Regions from separate parts of the Parabacteroides sp. AF21-43 genome, predicted to be linked through region 2. Evidence: riboswitches for the same ligand, from Rfam matches in the RefSeq annotation. Region 2 holds a riboswitch; each other region holds the start of a gene.
What was found. Region 2 has a riboswitch for cobalamin ahead of accC (acetyl-CoA carboxylase biotin carboxylase subunit). Riboswitches for the same ligand answer to the same signal wherever they lie in the genome.
Positions count from the first base shown of each region.

Region 1: it holds a riboswitch for cobalamin, as region 2 does, so the genes downstream of both, DWX84_RS20030 (TonB-dependent receptor) here and accC (acetyl-CoA carboxylase biotin carboxylase subunit) in region 2, are expected to answer to the same signal.
Region 3: it holds a riboswitch for cobalamin, as region 2 does, so the genes downstream of both, DWX84_RS00760 (porin family protein) here and accC (acetyl-CoA carboxylase biotin carboxylase subunit) in region 2, are expected to answer to the same signal.

Region 1 is NZ_QTMG01000041.1:8,122-16,462, forward strand. It holds gene DWX84_RS20015 (DUF5074 domain-containing protein) at 1-1,164, opposite strand, end outside; gene DWX84_RS20020 (cell surface protein) at 1,161-2,441, opposite strand; gene DWX84_RS20025 (YncE family protein) at 2,451-3,605, opposite strand; gene DWX84_RS20030 (TonB-dependent receptor) at 3,602-5,617, opposite strand; cobalamin riboswitch at 5,670-5,878, opposite strand; gene nrdG (anaerobic ribonucleoside-triphosphate reductase activating protein) at 5,919-6,419, opposite strand; gene DWX84_RS20040 (anaerobic ribonucleoside triphosphate reductase) at 6,432-8,341, opposite strand, start outside.
Region 2 is NZ_QTMG01000012.1:148-7,380, reverse strand. It holds gene DWX84_RS10310 (acyl-CoA carboxylase subunit beta) at 1-679, opposite strand, end outside; gene DWX84_RS10305 (biotin/lipoyl-containing protein) at 672-1,196, opposite strand; gene accC (acetyl-CoA carboxylase biotin carboxylase subunit) at 1,209-2,720, opposite strand; cobalamin riboswitch at 2,806-3,007, opposite strand; partial or broken gene DWX84_RS22180 (sugar O-acetyltransferase) at 3,484-3,669, shown strand; gene DWX84_RS10285 (RagB/SusD family nutrient uptake outer membrane protein) at 4,066-5,706, shown strand; gene DWX84_RS10280 (hypothetical protein) at 5,709-6,194, shown strand; gene DWX84_RS10275 (DnaJ domain-containing protein) at 6,300-7,097, shown strand.
Region 3 is NZ_QTMG01000001.1:161,523-177,120, reverse strand. It holds gene priA (primosomal protein N') at 1-1,260, opposite strand, end outside; gene DWX84_RS00760 (porin family protein) at 1,348-1,956, opposite strand; cobalamin riboswitch at 2,248-2,451, opposite strand; gene coaW (type II pantothenate kinase) at 2,471-3,325, opposite strand; gene scpA (methylmalonyl-CoA mutase) at 3,455-5,602, opposite strand; gene mutA (methylmalonyl-CoA mutase small subunit) at 5,615-7,474, opposite strand; tRNA gene DWX84_RS00740 (tRNA-Glu) at 7,746-7,817, shown strand; gene DWX84_RS00735 (NAD(P)-dependent oxidoreductase) at 7,912-9,405, shown strand; gene DWX84_RS00730 (winged helix-turn-helix domain-containing protein) at 9,532-9,747, shown strand; gene DWX84_RS00725 (sugar phosphate isomerase/epimerase) at 9,853-10,701, shown strand; gene DWX84_RS00720 (ectonucleotide pyrophosphatase/phosphodiesterase) at 10,789-11,994, opposite strand; gene DWX84_RS00715 (TonB-dependent receptor domain-containing protein) at 12,076-15,429, opposite strand.

The sequences.
Region 1 (8,341 bases), on a different contig from region 2:
GGTTTTTGGGTTAAGGCGAAATCCGGTTCCGTACAAGCGCCAATCCCAGTCCTGTTTTCGGAGGTCGATTAGCTGGAAGAATTGTTTCTTGTCAATATCATACCCACAGATTTGATACCCCGTGAACCAACTGCCTTCTTTCGGTTGTCCGTTCCAGTAAATCTTATTTTCTTTGGCACTGGCGCAGAAACCGTCGGCGGTCCATGCGTACCAAGAGTTTGGAACGACACCGATGGTCTCGCTTAACGGGATCTTTACCGTGTCCACCTTAAAGGTATAGGGGTTCAAGTTCAGCATATATTCCAAGGCGGAACCATCCCCGGCCGTATTCTGGGTCATGCTGATCCAGAGCGTACCATCCTTGGATTGAACGATAGAGCCGAAACCTCGTTGAATCTCCTTCTCTAGCCCTTTTACAGTCTCTTTCTCGATCGGGGCGGCGATGGTACGGATAATTTTATCGGTTTTCGGATCTATTATTAATAAACCATATTGTTGATGGACGGCAAAGACAAGGTCGTTAGCACGTACCATGGTACCGATCTGGGCATAATACAACTCACCGTATCCATCGGCGTTCGGATTTCCGGAACCTTCTATTTGTTTGCCGATCGCCATCTTATCGCTATCGTAGATCCAGATACCGTTGCTGGTTCCTATATAGCCTTTGTGCTCGTCTACCGGAAGATAGGAACGGCCGTCGGCTATGGATTTGCCCTCGGCGTTTTGGGCGATATACTTGAATTCCTTGATCACCTTCATGGTCTTGGCATCGCATACGGCAAACCGGCTTCCGGTGATTTTTGCCCCGGGATCTCGTTCTTGCTTAGAGACTAGGTAGAACTTATCGCCATAGATCGTACCGAATTGCGTGGTACATCCTAACTCATGCCCCGGATTCTCGGTCTGGAAGACACGATAGTGCCATTCTCCATCTTGAGTAAGGAAATTGACGGTACTGTTCTGATGGCCGTACCAATCCTCGTTTACGATAAATGTACCTTGACTGTAATCCATATCCGTGGAACGCAGGATGGAAGATTGTGACGGTACATCCCTCATTTGGACCCGATCGATGCCGGCGGCGATCCATGAGGTATTGCCTTGGGCCATTAGGCCGCTCGTGGCGAACGTACAGAGAAGTAAGGTAATCGTCTTTTTCATAAGCCTTTTATTTTTAAGATTGCTTGATCATATTGTAATTTCATTTGTTCGCTTACCGGATCGGGTACGATGATGGAAGGGGTGGCGATGTGTAAATCCTGCGCACGGATAATCTCCGTCGAGGTCTCTCCGATCCAACCGCAATATTGGTTTACCGCCGTGTATACCTTGATAAAGTCCACGCCGGGTAATTCCACCTTATTGCCTTCCGCGTCCACGGCCCATTCGATATCGAAGCTGTTCAGATCCTTGTAATCGTTCGGATGGTTATCCACGTATCCCCATGGATACGAATAGAGTACGTAGTATTTACCCGTATCACTCTCGTCCGTAGCGTTATCCTTTAACCGGGTACCGGAGAAAGTCAAGGAATTCTCTTCAATCCATTTCGGATAATAACTTTGCGTATGATATATATTTTTCGCTATATAACCGGTATTGCCTTGATTATCTTTCCATGGTACATAAGTAGCGTCACTCCATTGCTGGCCCATGTCTGGCTCGGGGATCTTGTTGGGATCTGGACGATCATAGGTAATGCGATAATTCTTGATGGTTTCCGGTTTATAGTATTCACTACCGGCCAGTTCGTACCATTCATCGTCCGGTAAGCCGTTCAGGTTCGTGTCGAAAGAGACCATGACAATACCGGGCTCGCAGCTGCCTCCCTTTTTCTCTTGATATTCCGGCAGGTCGGAATAGAAAGAGTTCCCAAGGATCATAAAGTCCTTCTTCCCTTTGACGTTGATGACCGTATGGTCGAAGCCGAAGATAACGTATCCTCCGTATCCTCCGAGGGAGATCATCACGTCATTCGTACCGGAGATATTCTCCTCTACCTTTTTCAGTATGGTTTCTTTCGTATCGCCTTCCTCGTATTCGGGCATCGTATTGACGAACTGACCCGGTGCGGGACAAAAGTCGTATACCTTGGATAGGTAAGGACTGTACTCTATATCCTCCTGCATCACCTCGAAACGAAAATCGTGCTTATAGGGGGTCTCCTTATCGATGATCTCGAAGGTCATCTGATAGGTGCCCGTATCTTTCGCAAGGAAGATATAAGAACGTTCGGTAGATACGAGAGAGTCCGTCCCGTTCCGGTGCAGTGTCCACCGATACTCGTCGCCGGTAAAGGCCGGGCTGAGTAGATAGGTTTTCATGCGGGGCAGATAATAGACATCATCGATACCCAAGCTAACCATCTGTATCTTGTCTTGGGTACAGGATAGAAATGCTAGGAAACCTGAAATGAATAGATATAAAACTTGTCTCATAACGCTGTTCTATTTATAAAGGAAAACCATATGGGCGGGGATATCCCCGGTACGTACGCCCCATTTTCGTATCCCGTTCTTATCGTAGCAATAGAGGGTCCCGCTGGATACGTAATTCTTGGCATCGGTGACGAAGATGTCTTTCGTATAGGGATGGACCATGATCCCGTATGGGATACGAATGTCTTTCTCGCTACCGTCGGTGATAAAGTTCGTGCTGATCACCTCTTTGGTACGGACATCTATGATTCCGTACGAGATGCTGTTACTCTGCGTGTTCACGTTCCATTCCGTACTGTAATAGAAAAGGGAATCTCCGCTGATGCAAAGGTTAGAGCAAGGGATATTCAGGGTATCGGTAACCACCATCTCGTTATATCCTTTTCGTTTTTCCAGTACATACAGGTTGGAATGTACCGTATCGTAATCTCCCCGGGAAGTTACCCATAATTTACCGTATTTGTCCGCACGGATACGATGCAGATTGATCCCTACCGGAATCTTTTGAACTTGCTTGAAACGGTTTAGCTCGATTACGGAAACCGTATTGTCGTACTCCGGGGCACGATATCCTCCGGAATTCGCTACGTAGATATATTCACCCAAAATCTCCAACTCATCCGGTTGGTAACCGACTATGACTTTGGCGTCTACTTTCAGGCTGGTCGTGTCTACCCGGTATACGGCTCCTTGTGGGGCGTTCGGGTCGATTTGCACCGGGCCGACATAAGAGGTTACATAGGCGTTTCCCCGGTAAAAACGGATGTACCGGCAGTTGGGAATGTCTATTTGCGTGATCCGCTCGCAAGTCCGGGCATCCAGTACTTCTACTTTATGGGAACAATTGACTACGACATAAAGCTTGCTTCCGTAAATCTGGATATCGTTGCCTACATCGCCCAGCTCCTTGACCACGTTCGGGTTCCGTTCCGAGTAGAGGTTACGGATATAATAACCGTTCACGTAATCCAGATAATCCAGCGTACATTTATTGCTTCCCATATTCCCTTCGTTCACCAAATACATCCCTTGAGGATTCGCCTCGGGATGGATACCGTCGGAAACCAGCTCGTATTCCGAGGGAACTACGATCTCGATCTTGCGGCAGGATGAAAAAGCGCAACCGATCAGGATACCTATTATATATAATGTATATCTTTTCATATCTCGATGGTTAAAGACACTTTGTAATTTCGCTTCGGCATCGGATAATTCAGGATCACGTCGTAATCTTGGCTTAACAGGTTGTTTACCTCCACGGCGGCCTTGATAAGCCCGAACTTGAATTTCAAATCTTTCGACAAGGAAATATCGCTGGTATACCAAGGTTGCGTATAATTGTATTTGATATTTTCCTGCTGGTTATACCGCTCTCCCACATAGATGAAACTGTAGTTGAGGTTCCATCCCTTGAAGGAGGCTTGCGCGATGGCGGAACCGCTGTGCCAAGGGATATAAGGGATTTGATCTCCGTAATAGGTATCCGAGGGATCCGTGAAGTCTTGGGCCTTTTGATAGGTGTATTGTATTCGTAGCGTGACGAATAAATCTTTTACCGGATTGACGGTCGTTTCCGTGCTGACATCTATGCCTTTGATTTCTACCTTACCTAAATTCAACATAGTCCAACGGAATTGCTGGCCTTTGGGATAAGCGATGATCTTGTCTTTCACCTTGTTGAAATAACCATCCGCCTGTATCTTGAAGCGATAGAAAAGATGGTTCTCCCATGTTTTCGTGTAAGCGAAGCCGGCATCATATTGGGTTACATATTCCGGGTTTAATTTGGAGTTTCCCATATCGGCGTAATATAAATCGTTGAAGGTAGGCATACGGAAGATCCGTTTATAGAAAGCGCGTACATTAAAGTCTTGTTTCTCAAACGGCTTGTAGGAGGCGAATACGGCGGGTGTAAGGATTTGCCGGGCTTCCGGTGTGGGGCCTTCTTTTACACGGTCGTTGATAAAGGTCGCCAGTCCGCTGGCCTGTAATTTTACTTTCCCTAACCGGAGCGCCGTGGCGACCGAAAGGAGGTTGGTGAAGCGTTCCGGGTAAACGAATCCGTACATATCGGCGTTCATCTTGTTCCATTGCAAGTCGTAAGAGGCGGATACATCCCAGTTTGAGAGGATGGAATAGACATTCGCGGAGGATAGGTAAATCTCTCGTTGCTTATACAGGTTATCTACATGAATCAGCTTGTCGTCGTTATTCACATAATGCGTACGGTAGAATGCATATTTCGCGTTCACCTGTGTCTTGAATTTGCTATTGATTTCTTTGATATAGGAGCCTTGCATGAAAGAGTTCGTATCCCATACCCGTTCACCACGTCTCCATACGTTGTTTACGATGGCTCCCGGGATTCCTCGTTCGGAATTGTAGTTGTAGAACTTAAGATTCCAAGTACCGTCGCTCATCTTGCCATAAAGTCCGGCCTCTAGGCGGGTGGCGTTGATATCCCCGTTTTCCCGGACGGCGGTCGTATCGTAAGCGATCTCTCCGGCAGGGTTGATACGGCGGTAACGGAATTTGTATTTACCGCTTCCGCTTAACCATTCGGCGCTGAAAGAGGTGGCTACGTTTTCTGATATCTTATATTCGAACAGCGCCGAGGGGTTGATAACATCGAAAGAACCGACTTTCATCGTGGCACGGATATTCGTTGTTTTTCCATCTTCGAAACGAGGACGACGAGAACGCAGATAAAGCGTACCGGCCGCGCCGAAATCTTTCGCGGATTGGAAGATATCGCTCTTCTGGCCATTGTATAAAGAAATCTCCTCGATATTGTCCAAAGAATACATCCCGAGGTCTACTTGTCCGTTTTGTGCGTTGCTTAATTCGATGCCGTCGTAGAAAACACCCATGTGGTTCGTTCCCATACTTCGGATATTTACGGTCTTGATACCTCCTACGCCCCCATAGTCTTTCAATTGGACACCCGAGAAGTAGCGTAAAGCATCTGCTACCGTGTGACTGTTCAAATTTTGTAATTCTTTCCCCGATAGTTTTTGGGAAGGAATTACCTCTTTAAAGCTGAAACTCCGGGCCGTGACCGTAACTTCGTCCAAGTGCTGGATAGAGTCGAGTTTGCTTTGTCCATGGGACATACCTATCGCCAGCATCGATAATACGCAAGCAAGGTATCCCTTTCTAGCAAAGGATAACACCATTATTTAAAACCTGTTTAGAAAATGATTCGTACCAAGCCGCTCTGTCCTCGCGAGCGACTTCTCCCTAACTGGCAGGTCTTCTGACTGACTCCCATCCCGAAAGCCTTCCCGGCTATATTCTTATATACCAGTGGCGAAAGTGTTTCCAGAATGTTTGAAATAGAGCTTCACAGCAACGGGACTGTTCAGGAATTACACCTGATTCCCTTTTAATCCGTAACCCCGGTTGGGCGAAACGGAACCAATTCGGGACAAAGGTATGAAATCTTGTTAATATCCGGGCTATAATTGGAGAATTTCCTTAAATGAAAGGGTTGTACTTGTATTTCACGACTTCCTTTTTATTTAAAGACGCTTGTACGTCGATCAGCCGTTGGTTGCTGCTTCCCCGGAATAAAAGGCTCTCATCCCGAAGGGTTTGTTTGTAGCGGCCATCTACCAATACGTCGATATAGGACAACAAGGCGGCTTGTGCCGGATTCTTTATCAGGTCCTCGAATTTATATCCTGTGTAGCACCAGATCGTCTTTTGGCTTTTTTCCTTGATTGCCTTGGCTACCTCGGTGAAACCTTCCGGCTGGAACATAGGGTCTCCGCCGCTGAAGGTGACGTTGGCGAATTCGTCGGCCAATACTTTATCCACGATCTCTTCCGTTCTTACTTTCTTCCCTTTATGGATATCCCATGATTCGGGGTTGTGGCAGCCCGGGCATTTGTTCGGGCAACCCGCCGCATAGATGGCGGTCCGGAATCCCGGACCGTCTACGGTGGTATCTTCGATGATATCTATGATAGACAACATGGTAATTGAAAATTAGTTGTGGGTGACACGGTCGTTTAGCTCGGATAGCTTGGCGTTGTTCCAACGGTCGGTGGTTCCTACCAGATAGCCGGTGATGCGTTGAAGTTTGTCCAAGTGTTTGCTGCCGCATTTCGGGCAGGCTTCCAGATTAGGGGTGGAGTTCTCGTAGCCACAATCCAGACAACGGTTACGGTTATGGTTTACGGAACCGTATCCGATATTGTATTTATCCATCATGTCCACGACACGCATGATCGCTTCGGGGTTATGCGTAGCGTCACCATCCATCTCTACGTAGAAGATATGGCCGCCACGAGTCAAATCATGATAAGGAGCTTCTACTTCTGCTTTATGACGGGCACTGCACTTATAATATACCGGAACGTGATTAGAGTTCGTATAATAATCCCGATCCGTGATACCGGGGAGCGATCCGAACTTCTTACGATCTTTTCCCGTGAACTTGCCGGACAAGCCTTCAGCCGGAGTTGCCAGTACGCTATAATTGTGTTGGTATTGCTCCGAGAATTGGTTGGCACGATCCCGGATATACGTAACGATCCTTACGCCTAAGGCTTGCGAATCCTTATCTTCGCCATGATGCTTACCGGTAAGGGCCACCAAACATTCGGCCAGTCCGATAAAGCCGATGCCCAAGGTACCTTGGTTGATAACGGAGGCAATCGAATCGTTAGGCTTCAATTTTTCCGAGCCTAACCATAAGGAAGACATCAACAACGGGAATTGCTTTGCGTAAGCGGTTTTCTGGAACTCCATACGCTCATGCAACTGACGAGCCGTAAGTTCCAGCATATGATCCAGTTTAGCGAAAAATAGGGCGATACGCTCTTCCTTGTTCTCCACTTGCATGCACTCGATAGCCAATCGTACGATATTGATCGTCGAGAAGGAGATATTACCTCGTCCGATAGAAGTCTTCGGTCCGAAACGGTTCTCGAATACACGGGTACGGCATCCCATGGTCGCTACCTCGTGGATATAGCGTTGAGGGTCGTCCGCATTCCAATCCTCGCTTTGGTTGAAGGTCGCGTCGAGATTCAAGAAGTTCGGGAAGAAACGACGGGCGGTAACCTTGCAGGCCAATTGGTAAAGATCGTAGTTACGGTCTTCCGGCAGATAGCTTACGCCTCGTTTCTTTTTCCATATCTGGATCGGGAAGATAGCGGTCTCGCCGTTACCTACGCCTCTGTAAGTGCTTTTTAATAACTCCCGGATGATGCAACGACCTTCCGCCGAGGTGTCGGTTCCATAATTGATGGAGCTGAATACCACTTGGTTGCCGCCACGGGAATGGATCGTGTTCATATTATGGATAAAAGCCTCCATCGATTGGTGTACACGGCTTACCGTGCGGTTGATGGCATGTTGTATGACGCGTCTATCACCGCTTAATCCATCCAAGGTCTGTGTCTGGTAATCGTCGATAGGCTTATTATATAAGTGGGAGAAATCCTGTCCGTATAAATCCTCTAAGGTCTTTACTTCCTCGATAAAGCTATTACGTACGTAAGGAGCTAGGTAGAAGTCGAACGCCGGTATCGCCTGTCCGCCATGCATCTCGTTTTGGGCGGTCTCTAGAGAGATACAGCCAAGGATGCTTGCGGTTTCGATTCGTTTAGCCGGACGTGATTCGCCATGACCGGCGGAGAACCCGTATTTCAAGATGCGATCCAACGGGTGTTGTACGCAGGTCAAGCTTTTAGTCGGATAATAATCTTTATCATGAATATGGAGATAGTTGTTTGATACGGCTTCCTTGACCTCTTCGCTCAATAAATAGTCATCTACAAACGGCTTGGTGGTCTCGCTGGAGAATTTCATCATCATGCCGGCGGGTGTATCGGCGTTCATATTCGCGTTCTCACGGGTGATGTCGTTGGATTTGATATTGATAATCTCCA
Region 2 (7,233 bases):
GTGCGACCCCGCTTTTTCCGCTATGTACCTGCGCCCCGCCCAGCTCTTCCTTATCGATCACCTCGTGAGTCACCGCCTTTACGACATCCGGCCCCGTGATAAACATATGACTTTGCTCTTTGACCATAAAAATAAAATCGGTCAAAGCCGGGGAATAACAAGCGCCCCCCGCACAAGGCCCCAAAATAGCCGATAATTGGGGAACGACTCCCGAGGCCATCGTATTTTGGTAAAAGATAGAAGCATAACCAGCCAAGCTATTCACCCCTTCTTGAATCCGGGCACCCCCCGAGTCATTCAAGGCGATGATCGGCGCTCCGTTCTTTAAGGCTAATTGTTGCACTTTCACGATCTTAGCGGCATTCGTGGCACTCAAGGTCCCACCGTATGCGGTAAAATCATAAGCGTAAACAAATACCAAACGACCATCGATCTTTCCATAACCACTTACCATTCCATCACCGGGAATCTTATTCTTATCCATCCCGAAGTTTGTACACCGATGCACCACGAATTTATCCAGCTCATTGAAAGTCCCTTTATCCAACAGCATCTCGATTCGTTCACGGGCGGTCATACGCCCGCAAGCATGTTGTTTCTCAATGCGATTCAATCCTCCTCCCAACGAGGCCTCTTTATTCAAAGCCTCAAAATCTTTATATAATTGCTCGTTATTCATATGAATCATCTTTTAATAGGTCTAAAGTCATAAGCACTTGATTGTTATCAACGGAATCTCCCTCGGATACCAATATATCTTTTACCACGCATGCTGAGCTTACCTTATAGTTACTCTGCATCTTCATCGCCTCAAGTACGACCACGGTATCCCCCGTTTCCAAGCGATCTCCTTTCCGCACAGGTATTTTCACGACTTTACCCGGCATCGGGGCGACAATCTTGTCATCTTGCTTCTCTTCCGCACTTTTACGCATACGCAAATATTTCTTTTGGGTATCTACGATATCCACATGATAGGAACGGTAGAACATATTCACGTCATAACTCCGATGATCTTCTCCGGAGATGATCTCCGCGTTAAATGAGTTCCCATCGTGCAAGACAGAACAACTGCCGTTCTCCGTCATCACGATATCCACATCATACGGCTTCCCGTCGATAGAAAGCCGGACTTTATTCCCTTCTTTACTGACCAATGTCACATCGGCCACACGATTTCCGATATGTATTTCCATAACCAATACCCGTTAAATCCGTAAGACACCTTTTTGTAAACCAAACTCCCGCCAACGGCTGATAGGACGTGTATCCACCAATTGGGTAGAAGTATTTTCCTCTAAATTCATCAAATAATCCATATAAGCGGCGATCATGGCGATATTCTCGATTTCCTCGTTATTACCGTTAGACCGTTGTAGCATCCGGGCATTCTTAGCGATAAATAATGTATTATATTCCCCTTTCACGAAATCAGGATTATGCATGATACGTTTCAAATAACTGAGGTTCGTCTTTAAGCCCGTGATTTTATATTCATATAGAACCCGGCGCATACGCTCGATCGCATACGCACGTGTCGTTGCCCATACGATTAATTTACCGATCATAGGGTCATAATAGACCGGAATCTCATACCCTTCATATACATAGCTATCGATACGTACCCCGATACCATTCGGTTCCGTTAATTGCCGGATAATACCCGGGGAAGGCATGAAATTATTTTCCGTATCCTCCGCACAGATCCGGCACTCGATGGCATGTCCTCGTTGGAAAAGATCTTCTTGACGAAGATGCAAAACCTCATTATTGGCGATACGGATTTGTTCCTTTACCAAATCCACCCCTACCACTTCTTCCGTGATAGGATGCTCTACTTGTAGCCGGGTATTCATTTCCAAAAAATAAAAATGGCGGTCCTTATCTACAAGGAACTCTATCGTTCCCGCTCCGGAATAATGAACCGCTTTAGCCGCAGCCACAGCCTTTTCCCCCATTTCTTTACGTAAGTCCGCTGTTAGGAATGGAGACGGGCTTTCCTCTACTATTTTCTGGTTACGACGTTGAACCGAACATTCCCGGTCAAATAGATGAATGACATTACCATGGTTATCTCCCAATATCTGGAATTCTATATGATGCGGCTCCTCTACGAATTTCTCTATATATACCGTATCATCACCAAATGAGGACAACGATTCTGAACGAGCCGTATGATAAGCCTCGACAACCTCGCCCTTCTCATGTATCAGGCGCATCCCTTTTCCTCCACCTCCCATAGAAGCTTTCAGCATAACAGGGAAACCAATTTCTTCGCAAACCCGAAGCGCTTCTTCCGCACTTTGCAACGGTTGCTCCGTACCGGGAACCACAGGAACCTCTGCGGCGATCATGCGTTTGCGTGCGGCGATCTTATCTCCCATCGCTTCCATCGTCTCCGCTGACGGGCCGATAAATATCAATCCTTCTTGCTTACAACGGCGTGCGAAGTCCGCGTTCTCCGACAAGAAACCATAACCGGGATGTATCGCATCGGCATGGTGCCGTTTCGCCGCAGCGATCAGATTGTCTATATTCAAATAACTTTCCTTGGAAGCCGCCGGGCCTATCAAGGCTGCCTCATCCGCATACATTACATGCCGAGCGGTACGATCGGTCTCCGAATATACGGCAACAGTGCGAATCCCCATCTCCTTACATGAGCGCATCACACGGATAGCGATCTCACCTCGATTCGCAACAAGCACTTTACGGATCATGTCGCCACGAGGACATAAATTCTCCATAAATCATTAACTATTGATTCTTATTCTTTTCGTACTGCTTTCCTAATCCCTCGAGCAAAAACAGCCTTTAATGAATGGCAGGTCTTCTGACTGACTCCCATCTTGAGGCCTTCCCGGTCGCTAGAACCAGTGGCGATAGTGTTGTTTCAAGATGTTCTTCGGAGCTTCACAGCAGCGGGACTGTCCGGGATTCACACCCGATTCCCTTTTAATCCACATACCCGAATGGTATATGCGGAACCGATTCGGGGGCAAAGATAGTATTTTTTATTTAACTATCCACTTCAGCCAGGCCGGAATATACGGAATACACGGATCCCAAGTAAAATTCCGTACAATAAGCTCACAAGAGAAGCTTATGCATAAAGCATTAAAAATCAACATTAAAAAAACAGGATAATCTTTCTGCGAAAACACATACATGTTTTTGAAAAAAGTCGTACGTGTTTTCTGGAAAGGTCGTACGTGTTTTCCTGAATCCTTCCACCGAAAACAATAGCGCATGCTAAAATTTACAAGAAGCTCCACTTAAATGAGATGTTAAATGAAAAAGCCTTACTTTTTGTAGAGTCAACAGGCAAGTACAGTTTTTATACATTTCGTTTGTTCGTGTTCTCAGCTATTTTGTGTAACTTTGCGTATGCTTGAAGGCATATCAATTTGAAGCTGCCTATTCTTGCTTGCGTTACCTTGTCGTAATAATTGGCTCAAACAAAGAGTAAGGCTCAACAATGACAAGAACTGTACGTTCCTCGATAATAACAATATCATTATCGGTAACAACGTGATGATAGCCCCCGATGTGAAAATATATACCGCAACTCATTCCGTTCAACTTGCGGAAAGGATGCCGGAAAGGACACATCCCGGAGCGTCCATCTGCGACACAATTGCCCGACCCGTCCTTATAGAAGATGGTGTATAGATAGGAGGCGGCTCTATAATCCTTCCGGGTGTGTCCCTTACTTGAACGACATTTTCTTATTATCGATTAAATATTTCATTCTTCCAAGAAATATTCCGACCTTTGGCATTGTATTGAGAAAATAACGTAGAAGCGTTTCGATATTATCCCGTATTTGGAATCTGGACAATTCTAATGAGTTGGGATAATAGACCAAATGGCTCCTGCGCTTGTGTTTGTTATATACCTCCCTTATGGGAAGACATATATCGACATAGGGCGCGGGATCATTGTGCCATTATCAACTCGTAGGCAGTCCAGAGCCCCAAATACGGTAATAGCCGATGGTCCCCGCTTTTTTATTAATATCGTTCAGCCGAAGGGACAGGTTGACAACTTAAATCAAATGCAATCATGAACAAATGGTTACTTGGGGTAGCAATGTTATTAAGCAGCCTGTTTTCTTACGCCCAATCACCACAGGCAATGAACTTCCAAGCGGTAGCACGAAATGCCGGAGGCAATCCTATATCAGACAAGGAAGTCGGAATTAAAATAGAAATCGTACAAGGGAGCGCATCCGGTACAACCGTTTATGGAGAAACGCACCATACAACGACAGCCAAGAATGGGGTAGTCAATCTACAAATCGGAAACGGAACAGCGATAAACGGTATCTTCACCGAGATTGATTGGAGCCAATCCCCCTATTACCTTCGGATCAGCATGGACACAGATGGAGGGGGCAATTATAAGGAGATGTCAACGTCACAAATGCTCTCCGTTCCGTATGCGCTGTATGCGGAGAGAGCGGGAACGGTAGGAAGCGAAACCGAGAAGAAGCATGATTTTTGGGTATTACCAAATGATAACAACAGCGCTATGATTTTAACAGGGAAAGCATCCCTTTCCTCAACGCTTTACAATCCCACAAGCAGTAATTTTTTCGTGAAATATCTAGATGATACAGACCAAGAGGTAACTATGGAAATCCTTGGATTACCATCCGACATTTCATTTAATAACGATTGCGGCTTAAAATCCGGACCATTCGGTAGACTTTTAACACTAAGTATTCTTCCCCCGAAGCAATATACTCCAGAAGCTCACTATTCATGTACTATAGTCTTCAAAAACAAATATAATGAAACCAAAAGCTATCCATTCATATATGAAGTAAGAGAAACCGGGGTTTATCCTGAAAGTCATTGGAAAACAGACGATGATATTTTAGCATCTATTGCTACCATAATCGATCCTAATTCTGACAGTCCCTGGGATGATTATAACCTTCTAAATACAGAAATCGATATTGATTTCATGAACAAGAGATCTCCGGATATCACAACTCCTTTTAATGAATTTGAGAATAAGACATATACACCTAATTCTGGAGGTATGCTAACAAGTCTATGGCAGATACCTTATGAAACAATCAATCGATGTAACAATCTATTGGAAGGCCTTGCCCAAAACACAAGTTCAGATATCACCGAAAACGTAAAGACCAATGCCATCAAGCAAGCCAAAGCCATCCGAGCTTATGCTCATTTGATGTTGACCTCTTGGTTCGGGCGTGTCCCCTTAGTACTGAAAACCTTGTCCTTTTCAGAATCTGCTAACGTTACCCAATCAGATCGTTCAGACGTTCTTGATGCCATAATCACAGACTTCACAGAAGCACAAGGAGTCTCTTCATTATCGAAAGAAGGAGAGCTAACCGCCAAAGATATCCAAATCCTGCTCTATGAGGCCCAGTTATTAAAAGGGAATTGGCAAGCAGCTTCTGCCATTCAAGCGAAAAGCGGCATCTTGGCTTTCATCAAGAAGATCGCAGACTGGAAGTTGAATCCAACGGCACAAATCACCGAGGCTTCCTTGATGGAAGAATATATGAACAACTATCATTCGACTTACAAACGAGGCAATCTCTATCTGAATATATTAAACTATAGCGCAAAATATTTCAATATGGATGCTTACAAAGCCCTATTGCCCATACCACAAGAAGAAATGGATAGAAATCCCAACCTGACACAAAACGGAGGTTATTAATCATGAAGAAACTCATATTCGTATTCATAGCCATCTGCGGCTTGAACCATGCGTATGCGCAAAGCCTCACCGGAGGCAGTCTCTCTTCTTGTCTCATCGAAGCAGAAGAGATGACAGCCGTCCTTGGGGAAACGATCGTGCCTACCCCGGAGAAAGGGGGCTATCTGGATGCTGGCTTCATCGAAATCCTTTTGGCAGAAGCAGTAGATGCGGGGACCGATCCGGAAACCCCCATAGATCCTACGCCGGGGGAACCTGAGATACCAACCTCCATCGATTCTCACAAAACGGATCCGCAAATCACTTCCCGAGGTGGAGTTCTATTTGTTTACACTCCCAGCCTACAGCCAGTGATGGTGATCGCACTCAATGGAAAGATTGTACGCTACCAAAAGCAAGTAGGCTTACAGGGCTACGAGGGATTGCCCTTCGGTACGTATGTCATCCGGATAAATGAGAAAACATTCAAGATCCAACTCTCCAAATAACCGCAAGGCGGGTATGCTTCACACACCCGCCTTTCACATTTGCATATCTCCCGTTTTTTTACGAATATTGCATATCGGTAATCAACAAATAAGATAAACAGGAATATGGGTATCGGGAAATGGATAGGTGGCGTCTTGGGATTTATGGCGTTCGGACCGCTAGGCGCTCTAGCCGGCATTATATTAGGCTCTTTCTTCGAGGAAGGGGCAAATATGACGGGGCAGTCTTTCGGTGGCGGCACCAATTACGATGATGAATATATACGAAGAGACCCATACGCCGGGGAACGTAACAGTTTCCTTTTCTCCATGTTGGTTATGGCATCCTATATCATCCGTGCCGACGGGAAGATCATGCATAGCGAGATGGAATACGTCCGTCAATTCCTTCGGAGAAACTTCGGCGAGATCGCCGTAAGCCAAGGTGAGGAGATATTGCTAAAGCTTTTCGACCAAGCCAAACGCATGGATCAGGAGAACAACATGGGATTCAAGAATACCATCCGGGAATGCGGAACCCAGATCGCATACAACCTAAGTTATGAGGAGCGGCTGCAATTGCTTGCGTTCCTCGCCGAGATCGCTAAGAGTGACGGGAATGTGTGCGCAGCCGAGATCAATGCCTTGAAAGAGGTAGCGATGGCGATGGGAATGTCTGATAGAGAAGTCGAATCCATGTTGAACCTAAAAGGAAGTTCCTTGGACGATGCCTACAAGGTGTTAGAGATAGAACCGACCGCCACAGACGAGGAAGTCCGTGCCGCCTATCGCCGGATGGCCGTCAAGCATCATCCGGACAAAGTAGCCAGTTTGGGAGAAGACATCCGCAAGGCCGCCAACGAGAAGTTTCAGAAAATAAATGAGGCCAAAGAAAGGATCTATCAATCGAGAGGCTTGAAGTAAGATTCGACAAACAGTATTACTTACGAATTGTCAGCCAATTACATTTACCGATATCTTCTTTATGATGTAAATAGTCTTTCTCCTTAATAGAAGTGGACAGACATATCATACCTTACAAAAAAACTTTTTCATATAT
Region 3 (15,598 bases), on a different contig from region 2:
ACGGGGTGCCGGGTCCTGCTGCTTATACGTATTCTCATGCTCCTCGTCCACGATAATCAAGCCCAAGTCCTTAAACGGAAGGAAGAGGGACGAACGGACCCCCAATACCAGCATAGGCTCGTCGTTATGCAATAGCTTATTCCAAACTTCCACCCGCTCGTTATCCGAGAACTTAGAGTGGTAGACCAATAGCTTATCCCCGAATAATTTCGCCAGCCGTTCCGTGATCTGGGTCGTGATAGCGATCTCCGGCAACATATATAAAACCTGCCGCCCCAGCCGCAAGACCTCATGGATCAAACGGACGTATATCTCGGTCTTACCACTGGAAGTCACGCCATGAAGCAAGCAGACCTCCTTCGTCTTGAAAGCCTCATGGATCTCTCCATAGGCTTTCTCTTGCGCCGGACTGAGCGGATTCGGCTCTTGCAAGCGGCAGACAGATACTTGCAAACGACCCACCTCTTTCTCGTAACTCTCCAAGATACCCCGTTTCAGCAGCCCCTCCAATACCGCAGAGGTATAACCACTGCGTTCCAATAGCTCTTTCTTGGAAAGCTCCTTCGATAAAGCGGGATTCAAGGTATGGCTTAAATCCAAGAAGCTGACCAGCAGAAGCTCTTGCTTCTTCGCTCGTTTCAAATCCTCGAACACCGCCTGTAATTTCGTCTCATCCCGGTAAGCCTCGGCCAAACGGATAAACGCCTGTGTCTTGGGAACGAATCCTCGCTTTAGCTCCTCGCTCACCTCGACCGCCCCTTTCACCATCAAGGAAGAGACGATCGGGACAACATTTCGAAGACCGGTCTTCTTCTCCAACTCCGAGATCGTCAATTTCAAAACCCCGCTAAAAGCATCCAGTACCGCTTGCTCGTTCGGGCGCAAGGGGGCGGTGGCCTCGAAATCCTCATTATAAGTAACCGCCGTCTCGCTTTCCAACTTTAAGCCGGAAGGCAAGGCCGCCTTATACACGTCGCCCAGCTTACATATATAATAAGAAGATATCCATTTCCAGAAACGGAGTTGCGGACGGCGGAGCACCGGCGTGGCATCCAGCAAAGCGTAGATCTCCTTCGTCTCAAAATCGGATACCGGTTCCCGGTCGTGTACCTCCATGACGATAGCCGTATAATATCGTTTCTTCCCGAAATGCACGATCACCCGGCAACCGGGAGTCACGGCTCTCTCCAGATCTTCGGGTATCCGATAGGTATAGCTATTCTCCAAAGGAAGGGGAAGTATGACGTCCGCGTATTTCATTCAAACAGGTGTTTCATTACGAGCCCAAAAATAACAAAAAAGGCCGGACTTCTAAAGCCCAGCCTCTCTCATTTTATTTTCACCTATTTAGAACAAGATCGCTGCCGTGATAGACCATCCACGGTTCTTTCCGGCACCGTCGGAGAGGTTCACCTTCTCAATACTATAGTTATCAGTCAGTCCCAGACCATAATTGAAACCCACCTGCAAGTGACTGATCAGCTCCACGCCGGCACCGAAGTTAAGACCTGCGCTGAAATTCTTCGCCTTCACCTGATCCGCTACGGAACCCGGGATATCCCAAAACTTATCACCGCCTACACGGAAACCGATATACGGACCGGCTGCCAGATACGCCTTGACGATCGGTAAGCCGAATTTCCATTTCAAGTTGACCGGAACATCGATATAATCCGTCTTCATCGAAGTCTTCACCCCGCCAGCCGAGGTCGTTTCCAAACCTTTTTGCGAATACAACACTGCCGCATCGATCCCGACACCGACCAACGGTAAGGTCGTCTCGATCATCGGACCCACTTGGAAGCCGGTTACGTTATCCGCTTTCAACACGTCCGAGTTGAAATGAACAGACGATATATTCACACCTCCCTTGATACCGAATTTAAGCTGAGCGTTCGCCGGAAGCGCCATCAACGCTAGCAAGGCAACCATAACAAGTCCCACAATTTTCTTCATATTCATACTTCTTTTGTTAATTACTCGTTGCAAATAAACGCACTTTTCTAATAATAAACAAATATTCTCTATAGAGTGTTCACGGAATACCCCAGTCCTTTAAACGCAAAGAAAGCATGCATCTTACACACGGAGCTCATCCCGTCGGTCAGATTCATGCTTCTTTCCCTAATTATTATGGCAAAATAATTATCCGAAACCATGAGACGACTTGATAAGAAAACCTTGGATAAAGAATAGTAAAAACCGGATACGGTTCTTGCGTTCTCTTCCGGCCTTTCCTCGAAGCCGTCGAAAATATACACGCCTTGCAGGTCTTCTGACTTACTTCCGGTCTTAAGCGCCTTCCCATTCACTTGAATGAACAGTGGCAACAGTATTGCTCAACCCGTTTATGAAGCTTACAGCAGCGGGACTGTCCGGGATTCTCACCCGATTCCCTTTTAATCCCTATCCGGCGATTGCCGAAAGGGAACAAAGCATGTAGCAAAGATACATAAAGTTTTGATGTAGCCTAACACTTTCCACAAAAAATATCCTTATATTCCCGGTTCCTGATATAGCATAAAGCCGCCCCGATAGCCGTGCGATATTCGGCATACTCCGGTATCTTGAAATGGACATCGCACATCTCCTCCAGACGGGGGAAAATATCCGGGCATTGTGGCAAGCGAGTCAGGTTACCGATCAATACGATATTCTTGATATCGCCATTTAACGAGGCGAAAACAGCTCCTTGTCCGATGGTCTGCAAGACCATATGAACGATACCGAGAGCGATATCCTCAACCTTAGCGTTCGCGTCCGCTTTTCCGAAAATAGAGGCTGTCACGTCCAGCGGCAGGCCGGGTAGCGGATGCGGCGTAATATCCCGGATATGCAAGTCGATATCATTCAAGGAACCGTGCTCGGCCAAAGACGCTATTTGGTGAAAGTCATGCGTTTTCAATAATAGCTTAGACAAGCCGAGGATTGTTCCGCCACCGATACCCAATCCCCCGATATGCTCGATCGTGGAGCCTTGTACCTTGACAAAGGAGGTACCCGTTCCCATGCTGACCACCAATAGACTGTCCAGTCCCGTATTATATTGCGCCCCTAGCCCATTCGCAAGGAACTCATCCGTCTTCGCAGTTGGTAAGCCATATAAAGGTTGATCGATATAGGCGCTACCTACACCCGTCAAGATCACTTTCTCTATATTCGAGAGCGAGATGTTATTATCATAAATATACTTACCGAAGGCTCCGAATAAAGAGGTTACCGGATCGGTAGCTTTCACGAACATCGGGTTCTTGATCTTCTTATCCTCCACGCCGACGATCTTGGTCGTGCTACCTCCCACATCTATACCTATAACGATTCCCATGATTCTTTCCCTTTTTAATTGAATAATCGCTACAAAAGTACATAAACCCGCATACAATACTAAAAAAGGCCGGACAAAATCAATTGTCCAGCCTCTCTTTATTTAAAAACCGTAAGGTCTAAACTCTATTTATTCGCCTAACAAGATCTCAAGGATCTGGCAAGCTGCCTTCGATACGGAAGTACCCGGGCCAAAGATAGCGGCAACGCCAGCCTTATACAAGAAGTCATAGTCTTGAGCCGGGATTACACCTCCAGCAATAACGATGATGTCCTCACGACCTAGTTTCTTCAACTCCTCGATAACCTGCGGAACCAACGTCTTATGACCAGCGGCCAAAGAAGAAACGCCCATTACGTGAACGTCGTTCTCCACAGCTTGACGGGCAGCCTCGGCCGGAGTCTGGAACAACGGTCCCATATCTACGTCGAAACCACAGTCCGCATAACCAGTAGCGACAACCTTAGCGCCACGGTCGTGTCCGTCCTGACCCATCTTAGCGATCATGATACGAGGCTGACGGCCTTCTTTCTTAGCGAATTGCTCGCAAAGCTCGCAAGCTTTCTGGAAGTCTGCGTCTTTCTTAGTTTCTGATGAATACACGCCTGAAATAGTTCTAATGATTGCTTTATAACGACCTACAACCACCTCGCAAGCATCGGAGATCTCTCCCAATGACGCACGCAAGCCAGCAGCCTTAACAGCCAACTCTAATAAGTTGCCCTTCTTCGTCTTCACGCACTCCGTGATATCAGCCAAAGCTTTTTGAACAGCGGCTTCGTCACGGTTAGCACGCAACTCCTTCAAAGCGGCGATCTGCTCGTTACGTACGGCTGTATTATCGATCTCAAGGATATCGATCGGATCTTCCTTCGGCAAACGATATTTGTTAACACCAACGATGGTCTGAACACCAGAGTCGATACGAGCCTGTGTACGAGCGGCAGCTTCCTCGATACGCATCTTAGGAAGACCTGTCTCGATGGCTTTCGCCATACCACCCATGCTCTCGATCTCTTGGATCAATGCCCAACCTTTATGTACCAACTCATTCGTCAAAGACTCTACATAGTAAGAACCAGCCCACGGGTCGATCTCCTTACAGATCTTAGTCTCTTCCTGAATGTAAATCTGTGTATTACGAGCGATACGAGCAGAGAAGTCGGTCGGCAAAGCGATCGCCTCATCCAATGCGTTCGTATGCAAAGATTGTGTATGTCCTAATGTAGCGGCCATAGCCTCGATACAAGTACGTCCTACGTTATTGAACGGATCTTGCTCGGTCAATGACCAACCGGAAGTCTGGCTATGTGTACGCAATGCCAATGATTTCGGGTTCTTAGCGCCGAAGCTCTTCACGATCTTCGCCCACAACATACGAGCCGCACGCATCTTGGCGATCTCCATGAAGTGATTTACACCGATAGCCCAGAAGAATGACAAACGGGGAGCGAACGCATCCACATCGATACCGGCGTTGATACCGGCACGAAGATATTCCATACCGTCGCACAACGTATAAGCCATCTCGATATCAGCCGTAGCACCAGCCTCCTGCATATGATAACCGGAGATAGAGATAGAGTTGAACTTCGGCATCTTCTGAGAGGTGTACTCGAAGATATCAGCGATAATCTTCATGGAGAACTCAGGCGGATAGATATAGGTATTACGTACCATGAACTCTTTCAATATATCGTTCTGGATCGTACCGGCCATTTCCTCCAACTTAGCACCTTGCTCCAAACCTGCGTTGATATAGAATGCCAATACCGGAAGCACACCACCATTCATGGTCATGGAAACAGACATCTTGTTCAAAGGAATACCATCGAATAACACTTTCATGTTCTCCAAGGAACAGATAGATACACCCGCTTTACCTACATCACCAACCACACGTTCGTTGTCGGCATCGTAACCACGGTGAGTCGGAAGGTCGAACGCAACGGACAAACCTTTCTGACCGGAAGCCAAGTTACGGCGATAGAAAGCGTTAGACTCCTCAGCGGTAGAGAAACCTGCGTACTGACGGATTGTCCAAGGACGCATAGCGTACATACCGCTGTACGGGCCACGTAGATAAGGAGGCAAACCGGAAGCATAGTTCAAGTGCTCCATACCCTCCAAGTCTTCTTTTGTATATACAGGTTTCACCTCGATATGCTCGGGTGTTTTCCAATTGGGCTCGATGCCATTGGCTTTTGCCCATTCGGCAGCGTTTGTAGCTGCGAATCCGGCATTCTTTATATCTATGTTTTTAAAATCTGGTCTCATAATTGTTTATACTTAAGCGATTCCTAATTTAGCGTTGAATGCTTTCAATGTCTCAAGCACATTGCTCTTTACATTTACGAACTGGTCGATACCTTGAGCCTTCAAGTCGTCCGCGCAAGCAGGAGCTCCGGCTACAACGAATTCGGCACGTCCGGCCAAAGCCTTGTAAGCGGCAGGAGCGAATTCTGCATACTCGTCATCACTAGAGCAAAGAACCACGATCTCGGCACCCGCCTTGACAGCAGCCTCAACACCAGCCTCAACCGTATCGAAGCCTAAGTTATCAATTATCTTATATCCGGCACAAGCGAAGAAGTTAGCGGAGAACTGTGAACGAGCCAAACGCATCGCCAAGTTACCTATCGTCAACATAAATACCTTCGGAGTCTTGCCACTCTTCTCTGTCGTCATACGCAAAGCCTCGAATTCAGAAGCGCCGCGAGAGAAATCTAGAGCCGGGATCGTTGCCTCACCGCAATGACCACCGCCACAACAGCAAGAACCTTTTTCTTGAATCTTATCGGCAGCTACTTCCGTGAAGTTAGGATACTGGTTAGAACCCAACAAGATCTCACGACGGGTAGCAACCGCTTTCTTACGAGCTACATTCGAAGCGTTAACGGCATTTTGGATCTCACCTGCGTTCACGGCAACGGAGAATCCTCCTTTTTCCTCAACCTCCAAGAACAACTTCCAAGCGACATCAGCCAAGGAATTCGTCAATACCTCTACATAATAAGAACCGGCAGACGGGTCAACGACCTTATCCAAGTGGCACTCTTCCTTCAATAATAATTGTTGGTTACGTGCGATACGCTCAGAGAAATCGTCTGGAGTCTGGTAAATCTTATCAAACGGGCGAACCGTGATAGAGTCTACGCCGGCAAGAGCGGCAGACATAGCCTCAGTTTGAGAACGAAGCAAGTTTACGTGAGCATCGTAAACCGTCATGTTCCACTCTGAAGTCTGTGCGTGAGCAACCATCTTGCAAGCGCATTCGCAGGCCGGCTTATAAGCGGCTACGATCTCGGCCCACAACCAACGAGCCGCACGGAGCTTAGCGATTTCCATGAAGTAGTTAGAGCTGATACCAAAATTGAATTTGATTTTCTTGGCAACCTCGTCAGCGGTGAAACCAGCCTCGGTAAGTTTTGCCATCAATTCGTTACCCCAAGCCAAGGCGTAACCTAATTCCTGAGAAATGTAAGCGCCAGCATTGTTGAAAAGGAACGCATTTACAGCCAATACACGGTAGTTAGGCAAAGCCTGTCCAGCTTTGAGCACAGCTGCGGCACCTTCTACCCACTCACTGTTTTCTTTACCTTTTACTAAAGGTTTCTTGAAAGCGTCATAGTTTACAGAACCGTAGCACTTCTCTGCGTCGACACCCTTGCCTTTGAAGTAGTCAGCCAAGATACCGATCAACTTCTCCGCTTTGCAGTTGCAAGTGTTGAAGTTCAATTCTACGGAAGCCGGACAAATACCTTCTAATAAAGTAGCTATATTCTCCTCGTTCACCTCATCACCTTTGATGATGAACCCAAGAGAAGTAACACCTTTCGTCAAAAGGTCAAGTGCTTTCTCATTAGCACCCTTGAAGCAGCAAACTTCAATGTTCTGGCGTACCTTCCAATCGTTGTCTTTCTTCGTTCCACGAACATAAGGGAATTCACCGGGAAGAGACTCTGTAGTCTTTAAACCCTCGATGTCTTCTGCACGATAGAAAGGATTTACATTAAATCCTTCGCCTGTCTTCCAAACAAGCTTTTTCTCAAACGGTACCCCTTTCAGGTCGGCCGTTATCTTCGCCATCCACTCTTCAGTAGACACAGGAGCGAATTCTGAGAAAAGTTTTTCTTTAAGTTCTGCCATAATATTAGTTGTTTATTAAACTGGTATTAGTAATGTTCAATACTATTTTGTTCAATTACAGATGGCAAAGGTAGAATAAATAAACAGTACCGACAATGAAAAAACAATGAAATCGCAACTACTTTTAACGCCTTTTAGTGGTATTCTCCCCGTTTTCTTGGCATTTTGATAAAAAACACACTTTTTCTTCAAAAAAACTCGGTTCAACTATTGCAGAATTAAAAAATATATCTACCTTTGCATCGTCAAACAAAAACAATGACACCTAAATGGTGGATTCGTCTAACGGTTAGGACACATGCCTCTCACGCATGTAATACGAGTTCGATTCTCGTATCCACTACAAAAGCTCTCAATCTATTGGTTGGGAGTTTTTTTTTATATACCTTCGCTACCCGATAGTATCCTAAGTCTTTCATTATACACTAAATTATATCATGAAAAGTAAAAAGACCGTCTTTCTGACCGGAGCCACCGGGACGATGGGACATGCCGGATTGGTCGAGTTGTCCAAGCGGCTAGATCGTTTTAATATAACACTTTTGGCTCGTCCAAGCAAAATCAATAAAGAGAAATTAGCCGCATATGAGGCCATGGCAGGGATCCGTATCGTTTGGGGAGACTTGACAAATTATCAAGATGTCTTAAATGGAGTAATGGGGGCGGACTACGTATTGCATGTAGGTGGAATGGTTTCCCCGGCAGCGGATTATTTCCCTAAAAAAACCTTGAAAGTAAACACGACCGCCGCCCAATATATCGTGGATGCCGTAAAAGCACAACCGAACTCAGACCGGATCAAGGTAGTCTATATCGGCTCCGTAGCGCAAACCGGCCACCGTAACGCACCTGTTCATTGGGGACGTACGGGAGATCCGATCAATATAAGTGTCTATGATCATTATGCCATCTCAAAGACAATAGCCGAACGTATTTTCGTGGAGTCGGGTATTAAACATTGGGCGTGCCTTCGCCAAACCGGTATCTTATGCCCCGAATTATTATTCAAGGGTTCGGACCCAATCACATTCCACGTACCGCTAGACGGCGTGCTGGAATGGGCTACCGCCGAGGATTCCGGTCGCTTACTAGCGAATGTATGCGAGGAGGAGGTGCCGGATAAGTTTTGGAACCGTTTCTATAATATTAGTAGCGGCCCGTCTTTCCGCCTGACGAATTATGAGTTTGAGAGTAAATTGTTAAAAGCGATTGGCTGTCCCGCCCCAGAGAAAATATTCGAACCGAACTGGTTCGCTATCCGTAATTTCCACGGACAATGGTATACCGATTCAGATCTATTGGAAGGATATCTGCATTTCCGCAGTAACCAAACTTGCGACGATTATTTTAAATGGATGGCCAGCCAAGTCCCTTGGTATTTCCACCTAGCAAAGATCGTCCCTCCTATCTTCATAAAACTGGGTATGGGAGCCATCGCTAAAAAGCCGGGACTGGGAACTCGTAACTGGATCAAGAACAGACACCAAGATCGTATATCCGCATATTTTGGCTCGTATGAGGATTGGCAAGCAATCCCGGGTTGGGATAAGATCCGGACAGAACGCCCCTCCGAAACACCCGTCTTTCTGGATCATGGTTATGATGAAAGTAAGCCTAAATCAGAATGGAATATCGAGGATATGCGTAAAGCCGCGGAATTCAGGGGAGGAAAATGCTTGTCACCGGCCATGACAAAAGGAGATTTATCGACTCCACTCGATTGGGAGTGCCAATTCGGTCACCGTTTTAAGGCCTCTCCCACATTAGTATTATTAGGAGGCCATTGGTGCCCGGAATGTTTACCTCTCCCTTGGAATTACGACGAGATCGCTAAAGGAAATCCGTTCTTTGCCCAAGTATGGTATCCATTCCACGATAAAAAGGAACACAATGTATATGATGAATCCATATTCACTGACTTCAAGGAATAAAATTCAACGCATCAAGAGATTTTTGTTTTTTAGATTATTTATCTCAACGCAACATACTTTTACCGGATATTATCTGTTATAACAATATAAGCACTATATACCATAAACATAAAAACAGATTTTATCATGACAAAAGGATCGATCGGATTAAATGCAGGAGCTATCTGGAATTTGCTTTCAGATGGCCAACATTGGAGTTTTGAGGCGTTGAGAGCAAAATCCGCTCTAACAGATGCGGATCTATGGTCCGCTATCGGTTGGCTCGCTAGAGAAAATAAGATTGAAATTGATAATACCAGCAGCCACCCTATCTTCTGTCCGGGTACCAACTTTTATTTTTAAATGACATTTATGATATTTCATTGTGAAGGATTTCACTTTCTTCGCAATGAAATCTTCAAAAAAACACTTACTTTGTAACCCTAACGAAATAAAAACAATACGATTATGAATCCTACTTTCGGAGCTTCCATTCTTTCTTGGATACCACCTATGTGGACACCAGAAGCCGGTCTTTTCGCTATCCAGCAAGCATCTGCCGCCGGTTTTGATTTACTGGAAATTTTGTTGCCTCCTTCCATGGAGTTCGACGCTCCAACCGTAAAGCGACAATTGAAACAACACGGATTGAAGGCGACTTGTTCTCTCAATCTTCCCAAAGAAGCGCATATTCCTTTTTATCCCAAGAAAGCGACTTGTCTGATCAAGGAGGCGCTGGATAAAGCGAGCGAACTGGAGGTTGATTACTTGGGAGGTGTCTTACATTCCGGCATCGGGGTCTTTTCCGGCAAACAGCGAACACAAGAAGAAGAAAATACACTTTGTGAGGTATGGGCAGAGGTTGCCGAATACGCCGCACGATCTGGAATCACGATCGGCATCGAGCCGATCAATCGCTATGAAAGTTATATGTGTACCTCTGCGGAGGAAGTCCTGCGCTTTATCAAACGCGTAAACGCACCGAATTTGTCTTTGCATCTGGATACTTTCCATATGAATATAGAAGAGACGAGTTTTTATGAACCGGTTATTGCGGCTGGCAGCCGGCTTCGCCATATTCACATGACTGAAAGTGACCGGGGAATGCTGGGTGAGGGAAACGTACGCTGGGATGATTTGTTCCGGGGACTACAGGAAATCGATTTCAATGGGAATTTAGTTTTGGAGAATTTCTCCAATTCTGTTCCCGGTATGGCGGAAGCCGTATCTTTGTGGCGTCCGTCTAAATACAATGCCGATGCCTTAGCCAAAGGCAGTCTCGCCTTCATGCGTAAGATGGCACGCGAATATCAATAAAGCATCAATTACCGCAAGACCACCGCAGTATTACCGCACGGCGGTTGCAGTAATGTCATGTCAAATGAGATGGTAGCATCAATCTTATCATTTAAATAGCTGCTGAACGACAGCGCTATCCCCATCATTCGGAGCAGGTTGTATATTCAATAAACGGGCAATCATCAAGTAAAGGTTCACGTTCGCCATTTGCGGGACCTCCGCATGTCTCTTGAACGAGGGACCTGCCGCATAGAATATGGCCTCCATCTCCGGCGTAAAATTATCGTAACCATGTGTCGCCGCATAACGGGGAGATGATTTCTCTCGGAATTCTACATACGTTCCAATATGTGGAGAAACAACTAAGTCACTAACTCGAGGATTCTTTCCGTAAACAAATTTCTCAGGAATCTCGTTTTTCTTCCATACGGTTATATTCGGCACTTTCTGTAAAATCGCATAGGCAGTATCCACATAGGTTTTCTTGGGATACAATAATGTAGGAACGCCATCAAAAACACAATCGAAACTATCCCGGGGTAGATAATCATTCAAGTTCACATATTTCTCGGGATAATAGGTGGCCATTCCATGATCCGAAAGAACGATAAAATCGATCTTATCGAAAATATCCAACTGACGGGCTTCCGTGAAGAAATGATTCAAGACTTTATCCAAGTTCTCCACCACATCCAAGGTCGCCGACGAATCCGGGGTAGCGGAATGACCTATCGCATCCGGTTCTTCCATATACCACATAATCAAATGAGGACGCACATCTTCCGGCAACTTCAGCCAAGATATCACGGAATCAGCACGATCTGAAAAAGGAACCGATTTATCAAACGGCTTCCATATTGAAGGCTGACCACTCTCTAAAGGCACCTCACTACCTACCCAATAGAACGAGGCGGTACGAACCCCTTGGCGTTCCGCCGTATTCCAAATAGGTTCTCCACCATAAAATTGCGGATCAAGATTTCCCATCCGGTATGAGCTATCAAGCTCCGCGTCATAAAAGAAATTATTTACCAAACCATGGTGATCCGGATGCAATCCGGTAGCCATGCTATAATGATTCGGGAAAGTCACGCTGGGATAACACGGGCGAAACGTGGAGCGAACCCCCACATTCGCCAAAGAATCCAACGTCGGAGTATGAGCACGTGACGGATAATCAGAGCGGAAACCGTCCATTGATAAAACTACGACATAACGATCCGATTGTTTTTTCGTTTGGCAACCGGTAAAAGCCAATGAACAAATACAAAAGAAACTAACGAGTAAGAACTCAATACGATTATTCCACATATCATTAAATTAAAAAAGAGGTCCACAAAGATAGTGAACCTCTTCTAATTATTAAATTTTATCTAATGAAAGATTTTTCTTTTAGAAGATATACTTGATACCGAATTGCATCTGCCAACGAGACACATCGTTCAAATTATCCTTGAAGGTTTCGTCCAAATCTTTCGCCATCGTATACTTCAACGTATAGTTGTTCGCCGCACTCGGGCCTTGTCCTTTCGGGATCGTCAAGAACTGATATTGCTGATTACCCAAAACGGTTGTTTGTACCACACCCCAATTACGATTCAACAAATTCAAGAAGTTAGCGATATTGAAACTAAAGCGCAAAGTATGTGAGCGACCATTCTTCTGGTAAATCTTTATATCATGAGAAACGCTCAAATCCAATTGATTCGCAAATGGAGCGACAGCACCGTTACGTTCGGCATACTCACCTCTATGTTTGCTCAAATAAGGATCTTGCTCGATAAAGGCATTCATCGCTTTCCATGCATCTTCTTGGCTATCGAAATCGCCCGGTAACAAATGATCTTTTACCTCGTCAAAATTCGCAGGGATATACATCAAGTCATTGGAGAACTGAGAATCGCCATTCGCATCACCATTATAACAATAAGAATAACGGAACGGACGATAACGCTGATAAATCAAACCAAAACTTGTTGCCGCATATTTACTCCAGTTAGCCGTATAAGAAGCGGACAATAACAAACGACCATCAAAAGAACCTGCCGTATAACCTACTTCTTCCGCATTTCCGTCCAAGGCCGCACGGTACTTCCAAGCGGAAGTCGCCACAGACGATGTTCCGTCTGTTACACCTCTAGACTGCCCGAAAGAGTAAGATCCATTCAAATACAATCCCTTCAGGATTCCATCAACAAAGTTTTTCTGCAACTGGAAGGTCGTATAAAGCGAATGTCCTTTGCTGGTATTACGCAGCATCACGACATGATTCGCAGCCTTTTGATTTCCTTCTCTATCGCTATAATAGCCATTATAATATGGACGTGCATTACCCGCTCCACCGTCATTTACAAATTGCTCGGTCCGATACAATCCGATATTGTCATGATAAATAGCGTTAATGTCTTTTGAATACAGCAACTCTACGGTAGCGACCCAACCATCACCAAACTTATAATCAGCAGCGATATTACTTTTCCATAAGCTCGGATATTTAAAGTCCGGATCCGTAATCGCTATATCCGAACGTGTAGCGCTACCTTCAGCCGGTTTATAAGTATCCATATTTCCGGTGAAACCTAGTGAAGGTCTGCCGTCGCTAATGATATTGTCATTTTTATCCTTTACCGCCCGAACATTTAGGTCACCAAACAAAACACCATTGTTGCCAGCTTGATTACTGATCCATACATAAGGAGGAGTACCCGTGAAGAGTCCCGTACCACCACGTATCTGTAAGCTTCCATTCTCATCGTCAAACGGTTTGTAGTTAAAACCGAATCGAGGAGAAAACTGAGGTTTGGCGTTCGGATATTTAGAAACATCGATCTTGATGCCATCCCGATAGGTCTCGGCGGCGACTTTATCATTCGACTGCAAATCAGTCATAAAGAACGGAACATCGATACGTAAACCTAACGTCAAGTTCAATTTATCACTTACCGTCCACTTATCTTGGGCATACAAACCTAACTGGAATACATTTATCTCGGCGAATGGAAAATCATCCGTCATCGAATATCTTTGCGCATAGTATTGATACCCCGTAGAAGAAGAGTTCGTAATACCCGTCACATTGGAACCAAATCCAAAATCTTTCGGATTAAACTCACGGATATCAAATCCTTGTACACTTCCGTTATGAGCGGCCATGTATTGTTTTGTAGCCAATACGTTGAACTTGAAATCATCGACAGAATTAAACACCCAAGAACCCGGATAGTTTTGAGCGAAACCATTCTTAAAGGCACGATAGTCACTTTGCGTTCCAACCGTAATCTGATGTTTGCCAAAATTCATCAAGAAGTTATCCTGTATCTGCCAGATATCAGTGTTCAACTGGTTATTATAGGAGTTTGCCTCGGTTCCGAAAGTTGTATAAGCATTGTTGCCACCATCCAAGATATCCACTTGCGGGAAGTAACCGCCATCCATATCGCGATAATCACGCAAACGGGAATAACCGATCTTCAAATAGTTAGACATACGGTCATTAATGGTCGTATTCAAGTCGGCCATCCAAATATTGAAGTTATTATTCGTCCGGTAGAAAGAAGAAGAGAACGGAATAGCGAACGCATTCGGTCCACGTCCGTTATTCGGCGCACCAGAAGTAGAAGGGTTATTCGTATTAAACGATTTCAAATAATAATATTTTAAGCTCAACACATTATTTGAGTTGATATTCCAGTCTAAACGAGCCGTGATTCGATCCGCTTGAGTATTTGTCTTATTCACGTCGAATTTACCCGGATTATACCCAAGCTCATCACCTAAGAAATCAGATAAACCCTGCAAGACTGTCGCATCCGCCGCGGAATTAGCGGTCGTATAAGAAATCGGTTCCTCCTGACGATCCATCTCACCATTGATGAAAAAGAATAATTTATTCTTAATGATCGGGCCGGATAAGCTGATACCGTATTGGTGGTTAGAGAACTCAGAAACACCAATCGTCTCATCCTTCACACGATATCCCATCATTGACGGACTCTTCGTGTACATATATACAGAAGCATGAAACTCATTCGAACCGGATTTCGTTACGGAGTTAATACCCGCACCCGTAAATCCTCCATTTCGAACATCAAAAGGAGCGATCATCACCTGTACCTGCTCGAGCGCCTCCAAAGAAATCGGTTCCGTACCGGAAGCTCCAAGAGCAGAAGCCAGACCAAACGAGTTATTAAAGGAAGCACCGTCCACCGTTACATTATTAAAACGGTAAGAGACACCGCCAAAATTCTTACCGCTACTCATCGGAGTTAATTTCACGAAATCGTCCAAAGAACGGTTAATCGTAGGCAGCTTATCCATCTTCTCACGAGTGATGATTTCCTGCGCACCTGTACGACTTCCTGAAATAATGGGGTTCTTATCCGCAACCACGACTACCTCGTCGAGAGCTTGGGTATCTTCCCGCATTACTACATTCAGTTTCAGATCCTCACCCAAAACCAAGTTTATTCCTGTCCGGCTCTCCGTATTGTATCCAATATAAGAGAACTCTACCACATAAGGGCCTCCGATACGAAGGTTGTTAAAAGAATAAGAACCATTCGGCTGGGTAATCGTGTAGTATTCGGTACCCGTTGGCGTATGCGTAGCCTTGATATTCACTCCGATCATCGCTTCCGATGATGTATCCGTGACTTTACCACTCATACTCGCCGTCGTCACCTGAGCATGTATGGATATTCCCACGCACAACAAAAGTAACGTTAAAAGTAGATAAGTTTTCCTCATACAAGAAGTATTTATATTTAAAATAATTATAACATTTTTGTATATCGCTGCAAAGATAGGGATTAGATATCTCTTTTTGTCACAAACTATATATAATATTCATAGCATTAACATTCCTCACACAGATCTCCAGATTATTATTTTCAACCAACCACATCCATAATCCAAC